3 regions of the Arthrobacter sp. 2RAF22 genome follow, and region 3 is predicted to be linked to each of the others. Evidence: riboswitches for the same ligand, from Rfam matches in the RefSeq annotation. Region 3 holds a riboswitch; each other region holds the start of a gene.
The links. Region 3 has a riboswitch for cyclic di-AMP ahead of AB4068_RS04335 (M23 family metallopeptidase). Riboswitches for the same ligand answer to the same signal wherever they lie in the genome.
Positions count from the first base shown of each region.

Region 1: linked by a shared signal. The riboswitch ahead of AB4068_RS11460 (hypothetical protein) and the one ahead of AB4068_RS04335 (M23 family metallopeptidase) in region 3 are both predicted to bind cyclic di-AMP.
Region 2: linked by a shared signal. The riboswitch ahead of AB4068_RS07405 (hypothetical protein) and the one ahead of AB4068_RS04335 (M23 family metallopeptidase) in region 3 are both predicted to bind cyclic di-AMP.

Region 1 covers NZ_JBFRGL010000013.1:46,331-51,984, reverse strand. The annotation lists gene AB4068_RS11470 (response regulator transcription factor) at 1-351, shown strand, start outside; gene AB4068_RS11465 (sensor histidine kinase) at 364-1,842, shown strand; cyclic di-AMP (ydaO/yuaA leader) riboswitch at 2,007-2,180, shown strand; gene AB4068_RS11460 (hypothetical protein) at 2,183-2,920, shown strand; gene AB4068_RS11455 (glycosyltransferase) at 3,080-4,450, shown strand; gene AB4068_RS11450 (glycosyltransferase family 39 protein) at 4,447-5,654, shown strand, end outside.
Region 2 covers NZ_JBFRGL010000006.1:103,680-109,333, forward strand. The annotation lists gene AB4068_RS07400 (PucR family transcriptional regulator) at 1-903, shown strand, start outside; gene AB4068_RS07405 (hypothetical protein) at 1,062-2,177, opposite strand; cyclic di-AMP (ydaO/yuaA leader) riboswitch at 2,192-2,337, opposite strand; gene AB4068_RS07410 (flavin-containing monooxygenase) at 2,422-3,546, opposite strand; gene AB4068_RS07415 (TetR/AcrR family transcriptional regulator) at 3,587-4,207, shown strand; gene AB4068_RS07420 (helix-turn-helix domain-containing protein) at 4,213-4,608, opposite strand; gene AB4068_RS07425 (TetR/AcrR family transcriptional regulator) at 4,669-5,445, shown strand; gene AB4068_RS07430 (acyl-CoA dehydrogenase family protein) at 5,559-5,654, shown strand, end outside.
Region 3 covers NZ_JBFRGL010000002.1:182,808-188,461, reverse strand. The annotation lists gene AB4068_RS04340 (NlpC/P60 family protein) at 1-347, opposite strand, end outside; cyclic di-AMP (ydaO/yuaA leader) riboswitch at 353-519, opposite strand; gene AB4068_RS04335 (M23 family metallopeptidase) at 665-1,483, opposite strand; cyclic di-AMP (ydaO/yuaA leader) riboswitch at 1,486-1,693, opposite strand; gene AB4068_RS04330 (metal-dependent transcriptional regulator) at 1,819-2,514, opposite strand; gene serC (phosphoserine transaminase) at 2,787-3,917, shown strand; gene AB4068_RS04320 (MFS transporter) at 3,939-5,279, opposite strand; gene AB4068_RS04315 (DUF3027 domain-containing protein) at 5,324-5,654, opposite strand, start outside.

The DNA.
Region 1 (5,654 bases), on a different contig from region 3:
TTGCGCCTGCACCGTTTGGTCCAACGCTCGGGGGTGGCCGCGATGGACACCGCCGAGCTGGTGGTGGGCGACTTGACCCTGAACGTCGACACGCGTGAAGTTACCCGCGGCGGCGAGGACATCCCGCTCACGGCGACCCAGTTCGAGCTCCTGCGCTACCTCATGGAGAACCCCAAGCGCGTGGTCAGCAAGGCCCAGATCCTGGACCGCGTGTGGGACTACGATTTCGGCGGCCAAGCCAACATCGTGGAGCTTTACATCTCATACCTGCGCAAGAAGATCGAGGCCAACCACCCGCCCATGATCCACACGGTGCGCGGAGCAGGCTACGTCATCAAGCCTGCCGAATAGCCGGGGCGCCGAATGTCCGCACTCTCGGGTATCCCCCGCCAGACCGACCATAGCTGGTTCAATCCTTCAACCTGGCACTTGCGCACGCGCTTGATCCTTCTCTCCATGGCACTCCTTGTGGCCATCTGCGGTGCAGTCGGGGTGGTCAGCTATGCCTCCATGGATGTGTTCCTCACGAAGCAGCTCGATCAGCAATTGATGCAGGCCTCCCATGGCCGCCCGCCGCAAGGCAACCCTGGCGGCCGTCCGGACCCGCTGGACCCCCGCGGCCAGAGCATCGGCACGCTCAATGCACGCATCCTTGCAGGCCAGGTGAGCAGCGATGCCGGCTTCTTGTCCTCCGATGCCACACGTGCGCCGTTGTCGCCCAGCGACGCCCGAATCCTGTCGGCGCTCCCGTCCGATGGCCGCCCGGTTGATCGCACGCTGTCCACTGGCGGCTACCGGCTGGTGGCCACCGAAACTCCTTACGGCGATGTTGTCATCACAGGTCTCCCGCTCGCCTCGAAAGAGGACACCGAGGCCTCCCTCGTCTGGACCATGGTGCTGGTCTCCTTGGGCGGACTGGTCCTGATCGGGCTGGCCGGAACCGTGCTGATCCGCCGCACCATGCGGCCGTTGGAGCAACTCTCCGACGTCGCCACCAAGGTGTCGAAACTTCCACTCGACGCCGGCGAGGTGGCCCTCGCGGTGCGTGTTCCGGCGTCGGCGGCCCATCCGAGCACCGAAGTGGGAAGCGTCGGCCATGCTTTGAACCTGATGCTGGACAACGTCTCGAGCGCCCTCGAGGCCCGCCAGCAAAGCGAAACCAAGGTGCGCCAATTCGTCGCGGATGCGTCGCACGAACTACGCACTCCGCTGACCGCCATCCGCGGCTACACCGAACTCTTGCGCATGACCGAGACGTTCACCGAAGACGGGCGCAAGTCGCTGGGCCGGGTGCAGAGCCAGTCCGAACGCATGACCACCCTCGTGGAGGACCTCCTTCTCTTGGCCCGGTTGGACGAAGGGAAGGCCCCGGAATTCACCGATGTGGACCTCACGCAGTTGGTGATCGAGACCGTCAGCGACGAGAAAGTCATGGCTCCCGAGCACATCTGGCAACTCAAGCTCCCGGATGAGCCCCTCACGGTCCGCGGCGACACCACCCAACTCCACCAGGTTTTGGCGAATCTGCTCTCCAACGCCCGCAAGCACACCGAGGCGGGAACCACCGTGGTCACGGGCGTGATGCGCTCCGCCGATGGCAGCGCCGTGGTGACCGTGACCGACAACGGCCCGGGCATCCCGCCTGAATTCCAGGGCAGGATCTTCTCCCGCTTTGCCCGTGCCGACGCCGCCCGGTCCGGCTCCGAGGGCACCTCCGGCCTCGGCTTGTCCATTGTGGAATCCATCGTTCAGGCGCACGGCGGCACGGTCGAAGTGGCGTCGCGGCCTGGCCGGACGGAGTTCGCGGTGCGGCTCCCGGCGCTCAGGACTGCCCCGGCCTGACGGGCGAACCAGAAGAGTACGACGCCGGTGCCCGGCGCGCGCAAGTCGACGCACCGGCGTCGTGATCTCCGTTACCTAAATGTGACTTAAGCTGGATCCTCCTGTACCGTCGAATAGGTGCGCTGGATCATTCCGGCCACCGCCGGGTAGGCGCCGAGCTCTGCCACTCCCCGGTGCCCAACAGTCCAGGCAGAGACGGGGGACCCAGGTCTCCGGGCAAGCGCTCATGTTGAGCCAGCCCTAGGGGTGAAGCCGTGCCGCCACGTTCCGCTGTGGCCACGGCCGGATGACCTCATCCGAATCCGACAGCTAACTCCGCAGGCGTCGAGAGGCAATCACCATGTCTGATTCCAAGGATCAGTCGCGCCCTGTTGCGCGCCACCGCGGCGAACCTGCCCGGAGAAACAAGTCACGTTCCACGCTGAGGCGAGCCGCCTCGAACCTCGGCACCGGCCAGCGCATGGCAGTTGTTGCCGGCGTCGTTGCCGTGTTCCTCGGCGCAGGCGCTGCCACCCAGGCCGCCGGACAAGCCATCAACGCCCAGGACATGAGCCGCACGTCCGAATCCCGCACGGTGGATCACTCAGCCACGCCTTCGGCCACCGCCACGCCGTCGGCGAGCGCAAGCGCGAGCCCCAAGCCGAGCGCTGCGTCGACGCCAAGCCAGGCAGCCGCGCCCGCTCCGGCCGCCGTCGCGCCCCAGGCTGCCGCACCGGCCGCACCCGCTGCACCCCCTGCTCCAGCGGCACCGGCTGCACCCGTCGCCGTCGATGATCCCTCCGGCGCCCAGGCCTACGCCGCAAGCATCCTTCCCTCCTACGGTTGGGGCCAGGGCGAAATGTCGGCCCTGATCACCTTGTGGAACAAGGAATCGGATTGGCGCACCACTGCCACCAACGCCTCCAGTGGCGCTTACGGCATTGGGCAGTCGCTGCCGGCCGAAAAGATGGCGTCCGAAGGCGCCGACTGGCAGACCAACTACCAGACGCAAATCCGCTGGGGCCTGAACTACATCAAGGAACGCTACGGATCGCCGTCCGCGGCATGGTCCTTCCACTTGGCCCACAACTGGTACTAAGCCAAGAGCCACCCACAAAGTACGTCGAGGTCCGTCCCTTCCGGGGCGGGCCTCTCCGTTCTTGGCCAGGCAAGTGATGCGCCACGCTGGTCACACATCCACAGCCACGTCACAGGTTCCGCCTAAAGCCTTCATATTCGGCAACGGCACTCTGGATACATGACGCTCATCGAATCCACCTCCGGAACCCTGAAGGACCCCGCGGTGGTGCCGCCGGGCCTTCCCATCCAACCCAGCACTCCCATCCAGCGCGGCACGGGGCGGCGCGCCCCCGTGGACACCCACGCCGCCATCCCCGTCCTCGACGTCACCATCCCCGTCTTCAACGAGGAACGCGATCTCGAAGAGTGCCTGCGCAGGCTTCACGGCCACTTGCGCGAATCCTTCCCGCATGGCTTCCGCATCACCGTGGCGGACAACGCGAGCACGGACGGCACGTTGAAAATCGCGGAGCGCGTAGCCCGGGAACTGCCCGAGCTCGCGGTTGTCCACCTTGACGAGAAGGGACGCGGCAACGCCCTTCGCAAGGTGTGGCTTGCATCGCCGTCGCCCGTTCTGGCTTACATGGACGTTGACCTTTCCACTGACCTCGCCGCACTGGCGCCCCTTTTGGCGCCGCTGATCTCCGGCCATTCGGACCTCGCCATCGGCACCCGACTGACCCGTAACTCGCGGGTCGTCCGCGGCCCCAAACGCGAGTTCATTTCGCGCAGCTACAACTTGATGCTGCACTCGTTCATGGGTGCCCGCTTCAGCGATGCCCAGTGCGGCTTCAAAGCGATCCGGGCAGACGTCGCCCAGCAGATCCTCCCGCACACCATGGATAACTCGTGGTTCTTCGACACCGAACTCCTGGTCCTCGCCGAACGCTGCGGCCTCCGGGTCCACGAAGTTCCCGTCGACTGGATCGACGATCCCAATTCCAGCGTCGACGTGGTGCGGACCGCCCTGGCCGACATGCGCGGCATGGTCCGGCTTACCCGGGATCTCGTCTCTGGACGCATCCCGATTCCGGAACTGCGGGCGGCACTTGCACGCGGGCCTCTCCCGGCGTCGTCCCGCACTGCCGAGCAGAGCCCGCGAAGCAGCCTATTCGGGCAATTGGTCCGGTTCGCCGCGATCGGGGCTGCGTCCACCCTCGCCTATGTGCTCATCTTCCTGTTCTGCCGCGGCATCATGGACCCGCAGCTGGCGAACTTCCTGGCGCTGCTCGTCACGGCCATCGCCAACACCGGCGCCAACCGTCGCTTCACCTTCGGCATCCAGGGCGGCAATCCCGTTCGGCACCACTTCGAGGGGTTGATCGTCTTCGGGATCGGTCTCGCACTCACCTCCGGGGCCCTCGCCCTGGTGCACAGTACGACGACGCCGGACCGCTGGGGCGAGCTCCTCACCGTGGTCGCAGCGAACCTCGCCGCCACGGCAGTCCGCTTCCTGTTGTTCCGCCTTTGGGTCTTTCGGCAGCCTGCGGCGCCGTCGGCTGAACCCACGACACAAGCCAAAACGCGCACAGAAACGGCAGCATCATGACCTCCACGATTACTCCCGCAAGCACAGGACCCGCCGCCGGAAATGCTGACGCCGGCCCCGCCGTCGGGATTGCCGACGCACCGCGCCACTCGGCAGGCCCATCAACCCCGGACGCCAAGCCCCGCTGGACCCGATACGCCTTTGGTCGGCAGCCCCGTTGGGTACGGCCGTCCGCCGCCGGGCTCCTCGTAGCCACCGCGTTCCTGTATCTCTGGAACCTCGCGGCCACCGGCTACGGAAACTCCTTCTACGCAGCGGCCATTCAAGCCGGCACCAAGGACTGGACGGCGCTTCTGTTCGGTTCGCTCGACGCCGGCAACGCCATCACCGTGGACAAGCCTCCGGCCTCCTTGTGGATCCCTGCTTTGGCGGGCCGGATCTTCGGCTTCTCTCCCCTGAGCATGCTGGTTCCCGAGGCGCTGATGGGCGTGGCCGCCGTTGGATTCCTTTACTTGACGGTCAAGCGGGTTTCCGGACCAGGCGCTGGCTTGTTGGCCGGTGGGGCATTGGCACTGACCCCGGTGGCGGCGCTCATGTTCCGCTTCAACAATCCCGACGCCATGCTGACTCTCTGCCTGGTCCTGGCGGCGTACTTCACTACCCGCGCCATCGAACGGGCGGGCTGGAAGTGGCTCGCCGCTGCCGGCGCTGTAGTGGGCCTCGCGTTCCTGAGCAAGATGCTGCAGGGTTTCCTGATTGTTCCAGGCCTGGGACTCGCGTACCTCTGGGCCGCCCCGACCCCGTTGCGGCGGAGGCTGCTGCACCTGCTCGGCGCGCTGGCCGGAATCGCAGTAGTAGCCGGCAGTTATGTCGCCCTCTTCCAGCTGACCCCGGCATCGGCACGGCCTTACATGGCGGGTTCGCAAACCAACAGCTTCCTCGAGCTGACCTTTGGCTACAACGGGCTGTCCCGCATCACGGGTTCGGGCGAAGGCACGCCCGGCGGAGGCGGAGCGGGCGCCCCTGCTGGAGGCAATCTCGGTGGCCTCGGCGCCTTCGGCGGAGGCGGTGGCGGCAACGCCGGATTCGGTGGCGCTGCCGGGATCACCCGCATGTTTGGCACGAGCTTCGGCGCTGAGGTCTCCTGGCTTCTCCCTGCTGCACTGATTCTGCTGGCGGCCGGCCTGTGGTTCACCCGCCGGGAAGCGCGGGCTTCCCGCACCCGTGCCGCGCTCATCCTGTGGGGTGGCTGGCTTCTGGTGAC
Region 2 (5,654 bases), on a different contig from region 3:
GACCTTGACGAGCAGACCGCGACGGCGATACTCGCCGAATTGCCTGGTGTCCGGGACGAGTTGGACCTCCTCGCGGGGTTGCTGCTCGATTCCAATACGGCGGAATCGGAGTTCCGGCGCCGCCGTGAGCAGGAATTCCTCGCTGCATGCCAAGGCGAGTCCAACGCGGTGGCGGCCGTGGCGGGATGGAAGGAGATCCAAGGCAGGGGACCGTGGCAGCTGGTTACCGTGCTCGATGCTGCGGACAGTGGCGGTGTCTCTGATCCGATCGCGGCGACCCTGACACACCGTTCCGCCGCACTGCAGGCCACTATCGGGGTCGATTCCGTGCTTTTCAGCGCCGGGACTGAGACGCACTCGGTCCTGTTGTTCCGCGAAACGGGCGGACGGGCAGAGCATGCCCAGGTCCTGGTCCACTATCAGCTGGAACTCGCCAAGCGCGCCGGCCGAAAAGTGGACCGCGTCATTCTTGGCATCAGCGAGCCGTTTGCGGCTATTCGCCAACTGGGCCGGGCGTACCGGCAGTCGAAGCTCGCGGCCCAGGCTGCCGCCGTCGATCCTCCGCTCGGCGAGCTCGTGGACAGCCGCTCGGCCGGGATCTATCAGTTGTTCGAACGGCTACAGGCGCCCGGGGGGTGGGACGATTCGGGTTCCGTGCACTTCCAGGAGATCGAGGACGCCGACCGCAACGGCGAGCTGCTGCCCGTGCTCGAACTGCTTTACGACAGCGACGGCTCCGTTCAGGATGTGGCCTCGAAGCTCCACCTGCACCGCAGCAGCATCTACAACCGACTGGCCAGGGTCCGCCAGCTTATCGGAGCGGATCCGCTGAATGGCGCCACCCGGCTCGAACTCCACGCAACGCTCAAGGCGCGCCGCTGGGCTGGCCGACCGCGGATTTGAAGCGCAGGTACCGGAAACCGCGCTGGCCTACTTGTTGAACTGCCTCAACTGAAGGCTGCAGCGCCAGCGGTCCGGGCGGTGCTGAATCATCTGCGTCCAGGTGTTCCGGCAGCATCGTCCGTGCCACTCGACGGCAAATGCTCGATGCCCTCCCATCCTCACTGCAGTGCCTTGGTTGCTGCGTCCAGAATCGACCCAAGATCGACGCCCGGTTGGGTAGGCGGTGGCGTCGGTGTGGGGCTGGCCGGGGTCCGTGGCTTCCAAGAACCTGTGGGTGCGGGAGTCGGAGACGCTGGATCCGTCGGATCCGGTGTCGGGGTTGGGCTAGCGGGTCCGGTCGGACCGGGGCTGGGAGCCGGCGCAGGCTGGGCCGGAACCGGGGTGGAAGGAACAGGCGCCGGGGTGAGGCTTGGGGGCAGCGCTGACGGGAGGGCAGGAACCTGAACGGAGATCGATGGTGCAGGGACGCTCGACGATTCGACAGCTACCGGTCCTTGCGGCGAATGCTGCGCCGGGTCCCCGGCCTGGCCGGACTTGGCGCTCGGGGTAGCTGCCGAAGGTGATTCCGCAGCGCTGGGGGAGGTGCTTGGCGTCGTGGAAGGAGCGCTGGATTGCGTGGAGTCCTGGCTGTCTGCGCTGGCAGCGTTCTGGGCACGGGATTCCTGGCCGAAGAAGGGCAACTCGAGGGCTTGTCCCAGGGAGCCGGCGGCCAACAAGATGCCTAGGGCACCTGTCACCACTGCCATTCGGTTGCTCATCGTCCGGACGGCGGCGGCCTTCTTGAGGACGGCGTGTGGTTCACGGCTGAAGGAGGAACCGGTAAGGGGCGCCAGACCGGCGCCGGCGCGGGTTGCCGCGGGAAGTGCCGTTGTGGCTGCGTTCTCGGTTTTGGCCGACTCTGCTGTCGCGCGAGCCAAGGTCGCAGCAGACACCGTCGGTATGGCCGCGGTGGCCGGCTCAGCTGTCGCAGGAGCCGCGGTCTCGGCAGCGACAGTCGGTATGGCCGCGGTGGCAGGTTCTGCCGCCGCGGCAGGCACTGTTTCAATGGCCGCAGTTTCGCTGGCTTCTGAGGCCCGCTTCCGTTCGGCCGCCCGGGCGGCCGCGCGCGTGGTGGGTGCCGCCGTCGTCGGGGTTGCGGCGGTGGTGGGTGCCGCCGTCGAACTCAAAGGTTCGGAAGCCGGCGCAGCGATGAACGGTTCGCTGTCTGTGGCCCGACGACGTCCGGTTGGTTTGGTGCTCTCGCCCGCCACTTGGGCACGGCGAGGCTGATCCATGGTTGGGGACATGGTGATTGCCTCTCAACGCCTTCGAGGTTAGCTGTCGGGTTCGGACGAGGCCGTCCGGCCGCGCGTGGCGGCTTCACCCCAAGGGCCTGAAGTGGGCCCGGAGACTCTGGGTCCCCCGTCTCTGCCGCGGGTCTGGCGGATTCCGGGTTGCGGCAGAGCTCGGCGTCAACCCGGAAGCGGCCCGGTTGGGGACTGGGTCGCCCCTCGACGTTACAACAGCCGGCATGCAAAGTCACATTTGAATAACGGGCGCGGTGACCCGTTTTTGCCCGGCCTGGCCGGCGATGAGTCCCGCGACGTGTTCGGCGTCGCGGCCGACCCCGCCCACGAGCCCGGAGGTCAATCCGTATTGGAAGGGCATGCCCACAAAGAACAGTCCTGGGAGTTGTTCTACGGCGCCCCGGAGGGTGAGCGGCCAGCCGTCCTCATCCGTGGGAAGTCCTTGGATCCAGCCAAAGTCCGGTTGGTAACCAGTAGCCCAGATGACCGTGGACACCGGTATCGCGTGGCCTTCATCGGTCAGGGGTTGGCCATCGCGCGTGCCCTTCAGGCGTGGTAGGCGGGTGACTCCCGCGGCGTCGAGCTCTCGCGTTGAGGTCCGGATCAGTGGCGCGCCATGCTGGGTGAACCCGAGCGCGACCTTGCGGCCGACAGGGGTGGATCTGTTCAGCACCTTGTGGATGAAGAGCCACCAAAGCCCGCCGGCGTATCGCGTCACGGGGCCTGGAATGTGGAACGGAGGGTTTCCTGCGATGTAGGTGCGGTGCGTGGGTGCGAGCTCCAGGGCGATTTCGACGCCGGAGGTGCCGGAGCCGACCACCAGGACATCTCCGGGCGGAATTGAGTCCGGGTTGGAGTATTCCGCTCCGTGCAGTTGGTGGATGCCTGGATCGAGATCCCTGGCGAACGCCGGGACCCGTGGCTGTGTATTCGGGCCCGTGGCAACAACAACGTTTCTCGCCAGGATCGACCCGGCGCTGGACTGCACCCGGAACCGGCCGTCCTCCCGCTCGATGCCGACGACGCGGGCGCCATGGCGTACCGGGAGTTCCCAGTTCGTGGCGTAATTCTCGAGGTATTCGGCCATGGCGTCTTTGCCGGGAAAGGTCCCCCGGGCGGCTGGAAACGGCAGGCCGGGAAGGGAATCGTGCTGCGCCGGGGTGAAGAGACGCAAGGAATCCCATCGGCTCCGCCACACGTCGCCGACGCGGGCCTGCGAGTCCAGGATGAGGAAATCTTGCCGGTGTTTCTTCAGGTGGTATCCGGTGGCGAGGCCCGCCTGCCCGGCGCCCACAATTACCGTGTTCACTGCCTCATTGCTGTCCATCGCGAAGCCTCCTGAGGTGTCCGAGGTCATTAGAATAGCATTCCAGTCACTGGAATGCTATTCTTTTTTCGTGGAAATCCGGCACAATGACAGGCGCTTAGCTCAAGCTGTCGCAACCAAAGCTGCCGTGGTGGAGGCCGCCCGTCAGCTGTTTCTGAGCAAAGGGTATGTGGCCACCACTATCGGGGCCGTTGCCGAGCAAGCAGGTGTGGCCGTCCAGACCATCTACAACTCCGTGGGCAACAAGGCTGCGCTGCTCTCCGCCGTGGTTGACGCGACGGCGGCGGGTCCGGATGCTCCTCGCGCCGTGCCGGAGACCATGCGCGAGCGGACTGCCGCAGCCGCCGACGCCGGAGCGGTCCTGGCGCTGTTGGCCGACTGGTTTGCCGAGGTGAATCCGCGGAGCACCCAATTGTTCACCGTCATGCGGCAGGCCTCCGCCGTCGACGCCGAAGCCGCAAAAGTGGAGCGGGACCGGGCCGAAGCCCGGCTACGGAACTATGCGGAAGCTGCGGCCGCGCTCAGGCGGCGCGGGGCACTGAGCTCCGGCATGAGCGACGAGCAAGCCGCTGCCGTGATCTGGTCGGTGGGTCATCCGGACACCTACCGGTCACTCGTGCTGGACTTCGCCTGGGGATTGGACCGCTACCGGGATTGGGTCCACGCTGCGCTCAAGGCGGCCCTTGCGTAGCTTTTCTACTTGTTGCTTTCCTCTTCCGCCGCGGCCGTCTTCTTCTGGGTTTCCAGCCACGCCATGATGTCCGCGAGCCTGATGCGCCGATGCGTGCCGCGGTATTCCACCGGGATTTCGCCACGGTCAGTCATGTTCCGCAGGTAGGTGTGCGAGATTCCCGCGAGTTCGGCCGCCCTCGACGTCGTGAGCATTTCCTCGACGCTGCTCACGGTCACAGCTTCACCTCGGCCCAGCCTGCCAAGGAGGTCGACGACGGCGTCCCTCGCCTCATCCGGCAGCCGGTGGACCGTGCCATCCACGAAGACGGTGATGTCGTTGCTGTCCTGGAGTGAGCGCGCCAGGTTGCGGGCGTCGTCCGCGGGCAAGCCAGGCGTCACGCGGGGAGCTATCAATGCCATGGCAGAAGCCTAGCCGCGCTCAAGGCTGTGCGGTTACGCCGCCGTGTTAGATTCACGCCTATGGTCAACTACCCCGCCAATCCGGATCCCGCGCTCGCCGTGGCCGCGGCAATCGATCTACTGGTGCGGCAAGGCTATGACGCGACCTCCGTGGACGACCTTGCCGATGCAGCAGGGATCAGCCGGAGCACGTTTTTCCGCAAGTTCGGCTCCAAAGAAGACATTGTTTTCGCTGATCACGACCGTATTCTGGCGCGGGTCCAGGAGCTCCTTGCGCGGACGACGGCGGATCCGTTGCGTGCCGTCGTGGATGCCGCGCTCTTGGTTTTTGGCCACCATGTGGGCAACCGGAAAACCTCCCTCGCCCGCTACGACCTTCTGCATCAAGTGCCGGCCCTTCGTGATCGTGAACTTGTCATGACGCATCGCTATCAACGGGCTTTCCGGAATCATCTTCTTTCCGCGTTGCCCGAGGGCGAAAGCCGCGAGGTCACGGCCGTGGCCTTTGCCGCTTCGGTGGTTGCTGTGCACAACAGCGTCCTGCGCCAATGGCTGCGGGCGGTTTCTGCTGGCGAACGCGAGGCGGATGCGGAGCGCGTCACGGGCGCGGAGCGCGACGGGCGGGAAGCTGAAGCCGGGGAGTTGGCCACCAGGCTCGGGCGTGAATTGGGCGCGTTGGCGGACACGTTCGCCCGTGTTTCAACCGGCGAGGCGGGTAGCGACGCAGCCGGTGCTGCGTCCGCGCAAGGCGGCCGACCCGCCGTCGTGGTTGCTGTCCTCGATCCGGCAGCGGGTACGGAAGAGATCATTCAAGCGGTTCGGGACGCGCTGGCTTAGTTCGATCCAGCAGAGTCCATGGTTGGAACTGAGTTCCTTGACATGAAACTGAGTGTCAGCGCATGCTGGGAGTCGTAGATCGCAACCCCGAGCGAGGATCCCCCATGACGACGATGTCCAACAGCGCTTCCGAGGAACTGGATGCCATATTCCCGGTCGGCGCAGCTTTTCCGGCTGGCACCATGGAGCCCGAGTATGTCCTGAACGAA
Region 3 (5,654 bases):
GGAGCGGCTTCCTGGGTGGCAACCGGAGCTGCGACAACCGGAGCAGCTTCGGTGGAAACCACCGGGCGTTCGTACTTGATGGCGACGGAGGAGTCGGCCGAAATGCTGGCTTGGGCGATGGACTGGACTTCCAGGGCGGAGGTCGAAGTGGACTCGCGGGGAACGTTGGTTTCTGCAGCGTTGGCTGCGATACCGCTAGTGAGCACCAGACCGGAAGCAGCTGCGATAACGGCTGCCTGACGGCCTACGCCACCGGCGTTGCTGCCGACAGTCTTAGCGATAACGGCAAGCGAGTTGGTCTTGGTGACCGCGGCACGGTGGCGCGCAACAGTAGAGCGTGAAGACACGTTAAGAGGCCTCTCCCTATGCCCGCGAGGTAAGCTGTCGGATTCGGATGGGAGTCATCCGGCCACACTCCTCCCTCTCGGAAGTCGTGCGACTTAACCCCAAGGCCATCGGTGAAGATGACCAAAAGTGGGTCCCCCGCCTCTGCCAGACGATGTTTTGCGAACGGAACCTCGGGCAGTGGCAGAGCTAGGCAATCCACCCGAGTGCATCAACTCTCTAAAAGTTGATGCGAGTTAGACGGTACATGAGTTTTGGCTGAATGTCACATTCAGGTCACGGAGCGTGACAAGCATGCGAGAGACTTCCATCGGATTGGCTACAGCCAGCCCAGGGGGTCAACGACGTCGCCGTTGACCATGACTTCAAAGTGGAGGTGGCAGCCCGTGGAGGCGCCCGTAGTGCCGCTCAATGCGATGACATCGCCTCGGCCAACCGTTTGGCCCACCTGGACGTTGAACGACGACAAATGGTTGTACGTGGTTTCCAGGCCGTTGCCATGGTCCACCACAATGCGGTTTCCGCCGCCATACGGATGCCAGCCGGCGAAGGTGACCTTGCCGGCCGCGGCAGCATGGACCTGGGTGCCGCACTGGGCCACGAAGTCCTGGCCGCGGTGGAACTCCCCCAAACCGCCCGTGATGGGATTCACGCGGTAGCCGAAAGGCGAGGCCGTGGTCAGGGTGTCCAGGGGCGCCCCCAGGGTGCCCTTGGAGGACGAGGTCTTGATGGTGCCGACGGACTGTGCGCTCAAGAGCTGCTTGAGCTTGCTGTCCGGATCCGCAGTGGTTGACACTGCGGCACGGCTGAAGTCGATCGTGGCGCTTGCCGCGGCAGGAATCTCGGGCTGGGTGCCCACAGCCGAGGCGGCCTGGCTTGAATCCGCCGTGGCCGTCATGGCGCCGGTGCCCGGCATAGCGACTGTCAGGATGAGGCCCGTCGTGGCGAGGGCCACTCCGGCCTTCTGTCCCGCTCCGCTCGCGGCGGCGAATTCGGCCATCTGCCGCAAAGGACCCTTGCGGCGGCGAAGTTCGCGATGGGGATCGCGCGGCCGCTCGTGCTCGACGGCGCTTGTGCCCCGCAGCTCAGCAGTAGGACCGGACGCGCGCCTGCGGCCCCTGGTGTTCTGCGTGGTCAAGGTTTTCCTCTCTGGCAAGCCTGCGAAGTTAGCTGTCGGATTCGGGCCAGAGAGATCGTGGACCCGGTCCGCGCGAAGGGCACGAAACGCAAGGTACCCGGAGGGGCCTTGCGTTGTTTGCACTTCCGCTACGGACTTCACCCCAAGGCCGTCTTTCGACAGCCGATGGTGGTTCCTCCGTTTCTGCCAGTGAATGGACTAATCCACCTGATCCGCTGGCAGAACTCGGCTTCGGATCAGGTAACGCTTTGGTATCGGCGCCAGTATTTAACTATAGGGGATTAAGCCCCACGGTAATAATTTCGTTATCTTTGCGGGCGACCCCGCCGGGCCGGCTAGGCGACCGTGACAAACACGTGCGAGGCAACCTCAGGCGGCAGCTCCAGCGCGCCCTCGATATTAGGCACGCGAACGGAGATGTACTCCCCCACGCGCTCCAGGGACACCCTGGCGCCCGGGCGGATTCCGCCCTCGTCCAGCTGGACCAGAAGTTCCGGTTCCACCTGGATCGGTTCAGCCAGCCGGCTGACGGTGACCCGGTTTTCAGGTGAATATTCGTTCATCGCGTCAAGAAGGTTGACCACGCCATCCGTAAAGGCGTGGGACGCGGCTCCACCCAGCGCTTCGAGTCCGGGAATGGGGTTGCCATAGGGCGATTCCGTGGGGTGGTCCAGCAATTCATAGAGCCGTCGTTCCACGCGCTCACTCATGACATGCTCCCAACGGCACGCTTCATCGTGCACGTAGGCCCAGTCCAGTCCAATGACATCTGCCAGGAGCCGTTCGGCGAGCCGGTGCTTGCGCATGACCTCGGTGGCGCGTTTCCGGCCCGTTTCAGTCAGCTCAAGGTGCCGGTCGTTGGACACAATCACCAGGCCGTCGCGCTCCATCCGCCCGATCGTCTGGGAAACGGTGGGGCCGGAGTGCCGCAAGCGCTCGGCGATGCGGGCGCGAAGAGCCACGATGTTCTCTTCTTCAAGCTCCAAAATGGTCCGAAGATACATCTCAGTGGTATCGATCAGATCCGTCATCCAGCTCAGCTCCTCGAGCGCAGTATCTTGCGTATTTTCGCCAGCTCCAAGCTTAGCTTATTTGGAATTACTCCGGATAATTCCGGCGCTTGTCCACCGCCCGGTCCGCCGTCCTCTCCTGAGCCGGCGGAACGATGGGTTTCCACGTGGCGGACTATGACACCTTCGGTTCTGCCCCCGCCTGCGGTGTCAGGCAGAATTGGGGAGTCGAAGGGGCAGCTTGCCACCTGCCACGACCCATCTAGGCCGCTACTTCACCATTGGAGCATCCCGTGAGCGACAACAGCATCACCATCCCCGCCGATTTGCTGCCCAAGGACGGCCGCTTCGGCGCCGGGCCCTCCAAGGTCCGCCCGGAGCAGATCGAGGCCCTCTCCGCCGCCTCGACAACGATCCTCGGCACCTCCCACCGCCAAGCACCCGTCAAGAACCTGGTGGGCTCCGTCCGCGAGGGACTTAGCCAGTTCTTCCGTGCGCCCGAGGGCTACGAGGTGATCCTCGGCGTCGGAGGCTCCACCGCGTTCTGGGACGTCGCCAGCTTCGGCCTGGTCGAGAAGAAGGCCCAGCACCTCTCTTTCGGTGAGTTCGGTTCCAAGTTCGCTTCGGCGACCAACAAGGCACCGTTCCTTGAAGCTTCCTCCATCATCACGTCCGAGCCTGGTACCCGGCCGGTTTCCCAGGCCGAAGCAGGCGTGGACGTATACGCGTGGCCACAGAACGAAACCTCGACGGGTGTCGCCGCTCCGGTCAAGCGGGTTCAAGGCAGCGACGACGGCGCCTTGGTCCTGGTGGATGCGACGTCCGCAGCCGGCGGCCTGGATGTTGATGTTGCCGAAGCCGACGTCTACTACTTCGCCCCGCAAAAGAACTTTGCGTCCGACGGAGGCCTGTGGCTCGGCCTCTTCTCCCCCGCCGCCTTGGAGCGCGCCGCCCGTATCAAGGCAAGCGGCCGCTGGATCCCCGATTTCCTCGACCTGCAGACGGCCATCGACAACTCGAAGCTCAACCAGACCTACAACACGCCGTCCCTGTCCACCTTGGTGACATTGGATGCCCAGGTCCAGTGGCTCAACAAGAACGGTGGCCTGGATTTCGCTTCCGGACGCACCGCGGACTCCGCAAGCCGTATCTACAGCTGGGCAGAGGCTTCCGAGTACGCCACCCCGTTCGTGGCAAAGGCCGAGGACCGCTCCAACGTCATTGCCACGATCGATTTCGATGACTCGATCGACGCCGCGGCCATCGCCAAGGTGCTCCGCGCCAACGGGATCGTGGACACGGAGCCCTACCGCAAGCTGGGCCGCAACCAGCTGCGCATCGCTACCTTCGTTGCCATCGAGCCGGACGACGTCTCCGCATTGCTCGCCAGCATCGACTTCGTGGTGGGCGAACTGAAGAAGTAAGGGCCTGCCGCATTCCCGCGGTCAAGGCTGGTCAGCGTCGTCCGGGTGGGGATCCCGGGCGGCGCTGTCCCTTTTAACGGCGTCCCTATTAGCTGGACCCGCGCTTTGGGACTCAATCCGGAAGAACCGCATCCCGCCGGCGCTGCGGTCGAAGCGGAGCCGCAGCTGGCGCGCGCGGATGATCCACACGATGCCGACGACGGCGGTACTGGCGCCCGCGGCAGCGGCCACTCCCACTGCCCACCGGGGTCCGGCGACGTTGGACACCCAGCCGACGAACGGTGCACCGATGGGCGTTCCACCCATGAAAATGGCCATGTAGAGTGCCATGACCCTGCCGCGCATGACGGGTTCCGTGGTGGACTGCACGTAGCCGTTGGCGCTCGTGATCATGGTCAGGGCAAACAGTCCGCAGGGAATCAATGCCAAGGCGAACATGGTGTAGTTCGGCGCCAGGGCGGCCAGTCCGCTCGCGAGGCCGAACCCGCCCGCCGCCGCGAAGATGAGCCGCATGCGTGGCCTCCCTCGCCGGGCGGAAAGCAATGCTCCTGCGACGGAGCCGATCGCCATGACCGAGTTGAGCAGCCCGAATGCCCCCGCGTCCATGCCGAACTCCGTGCCGACCATGGCCGCGATGAAGAGGACGAAGTTCAGTCCGAACGTGCCCATGATGAAGATCGCGACGAGGACAACCACAATGTCCGGGCGGTTGCGGACGTAGCGAAGCCCTTCACGGATGCGTCCCTTGCCTGCGGCGGCCCGGGGTTGGACGCGCAAGGAGGAAAGCGGAATGGCCCGGATCGCGCCAAGCATCGCGAGGAAGGTCAGGGTATTGATCATGAATACCCAGCCCGGCCCCACGGCCACCGTCAACACGCCGGCCACCGCGGGACCGATCATGCGGGCGACGTTGAAGGATGCGCTGTTCAACGCGACAGCGTTGGAAAGATAGTCGTCCTTGACCAGCTCGGACACGAACGTCTGGCGGACGGGGGCGTCAAGTGCCGAGACGACGCCAAGCAAGAGCGCGAACACGTAGACATGCCACAACTGGGCCGCACCGCTTAGGACCAGGAGTCCCAAGCCCGTGCTCAGGACCGCCATGGCCGATTGCGTCATGACGAGGAGCCTGCGCCGGCTGTAGCGGTCGGCAAGCAGTCCGGCCCACGGCGCCAGGAAAAGCTGTGGACCCAGTTGGAGGGCCAAGGTCACGCCCATCGCACCGGCATCGTGGTTGCTCAGATGGGCGAAGACCAGCCAGTCCTGGGCAGTCCGTTGCATCCACGTGCCGATATTGGAAACGAGCGCACCGATGAACCAAATGCGGTAGTTAAGGACACCGAGCGATTTGAAGGTGGACATCAGTTGCCACCTTCACGAAATTCACTCGCCGGGTCCGCCAAGGGCTAGTCAGCCTCGATGTCGTCGGGGTCGTCGCTCTCTTGTTCGTCACCCGGGGCGGCGACGTCCTCACGGGAAGGGTCGCCGTCGTCGTCCGCGTCAACGGGGACGCCGGCTTCCTCCGCCTCCTCGGCCGCGGTAGCCTCGTCCTCCGGACGGACGCGCTTTGCCCAAGGCACCCATTCAGGAGCGAGGATGGAGTCCTCGGACGGCAGCAAGCCAAGCTCGCTGACGGTGACCACTTTGGAGCGCGAGTTGCGGGTCACGACGGCGTACCACTGCCATCCGCCGTACCCGGCCAGCCGCGATTCGAACAGGTGCGTGACGACGCGTTCG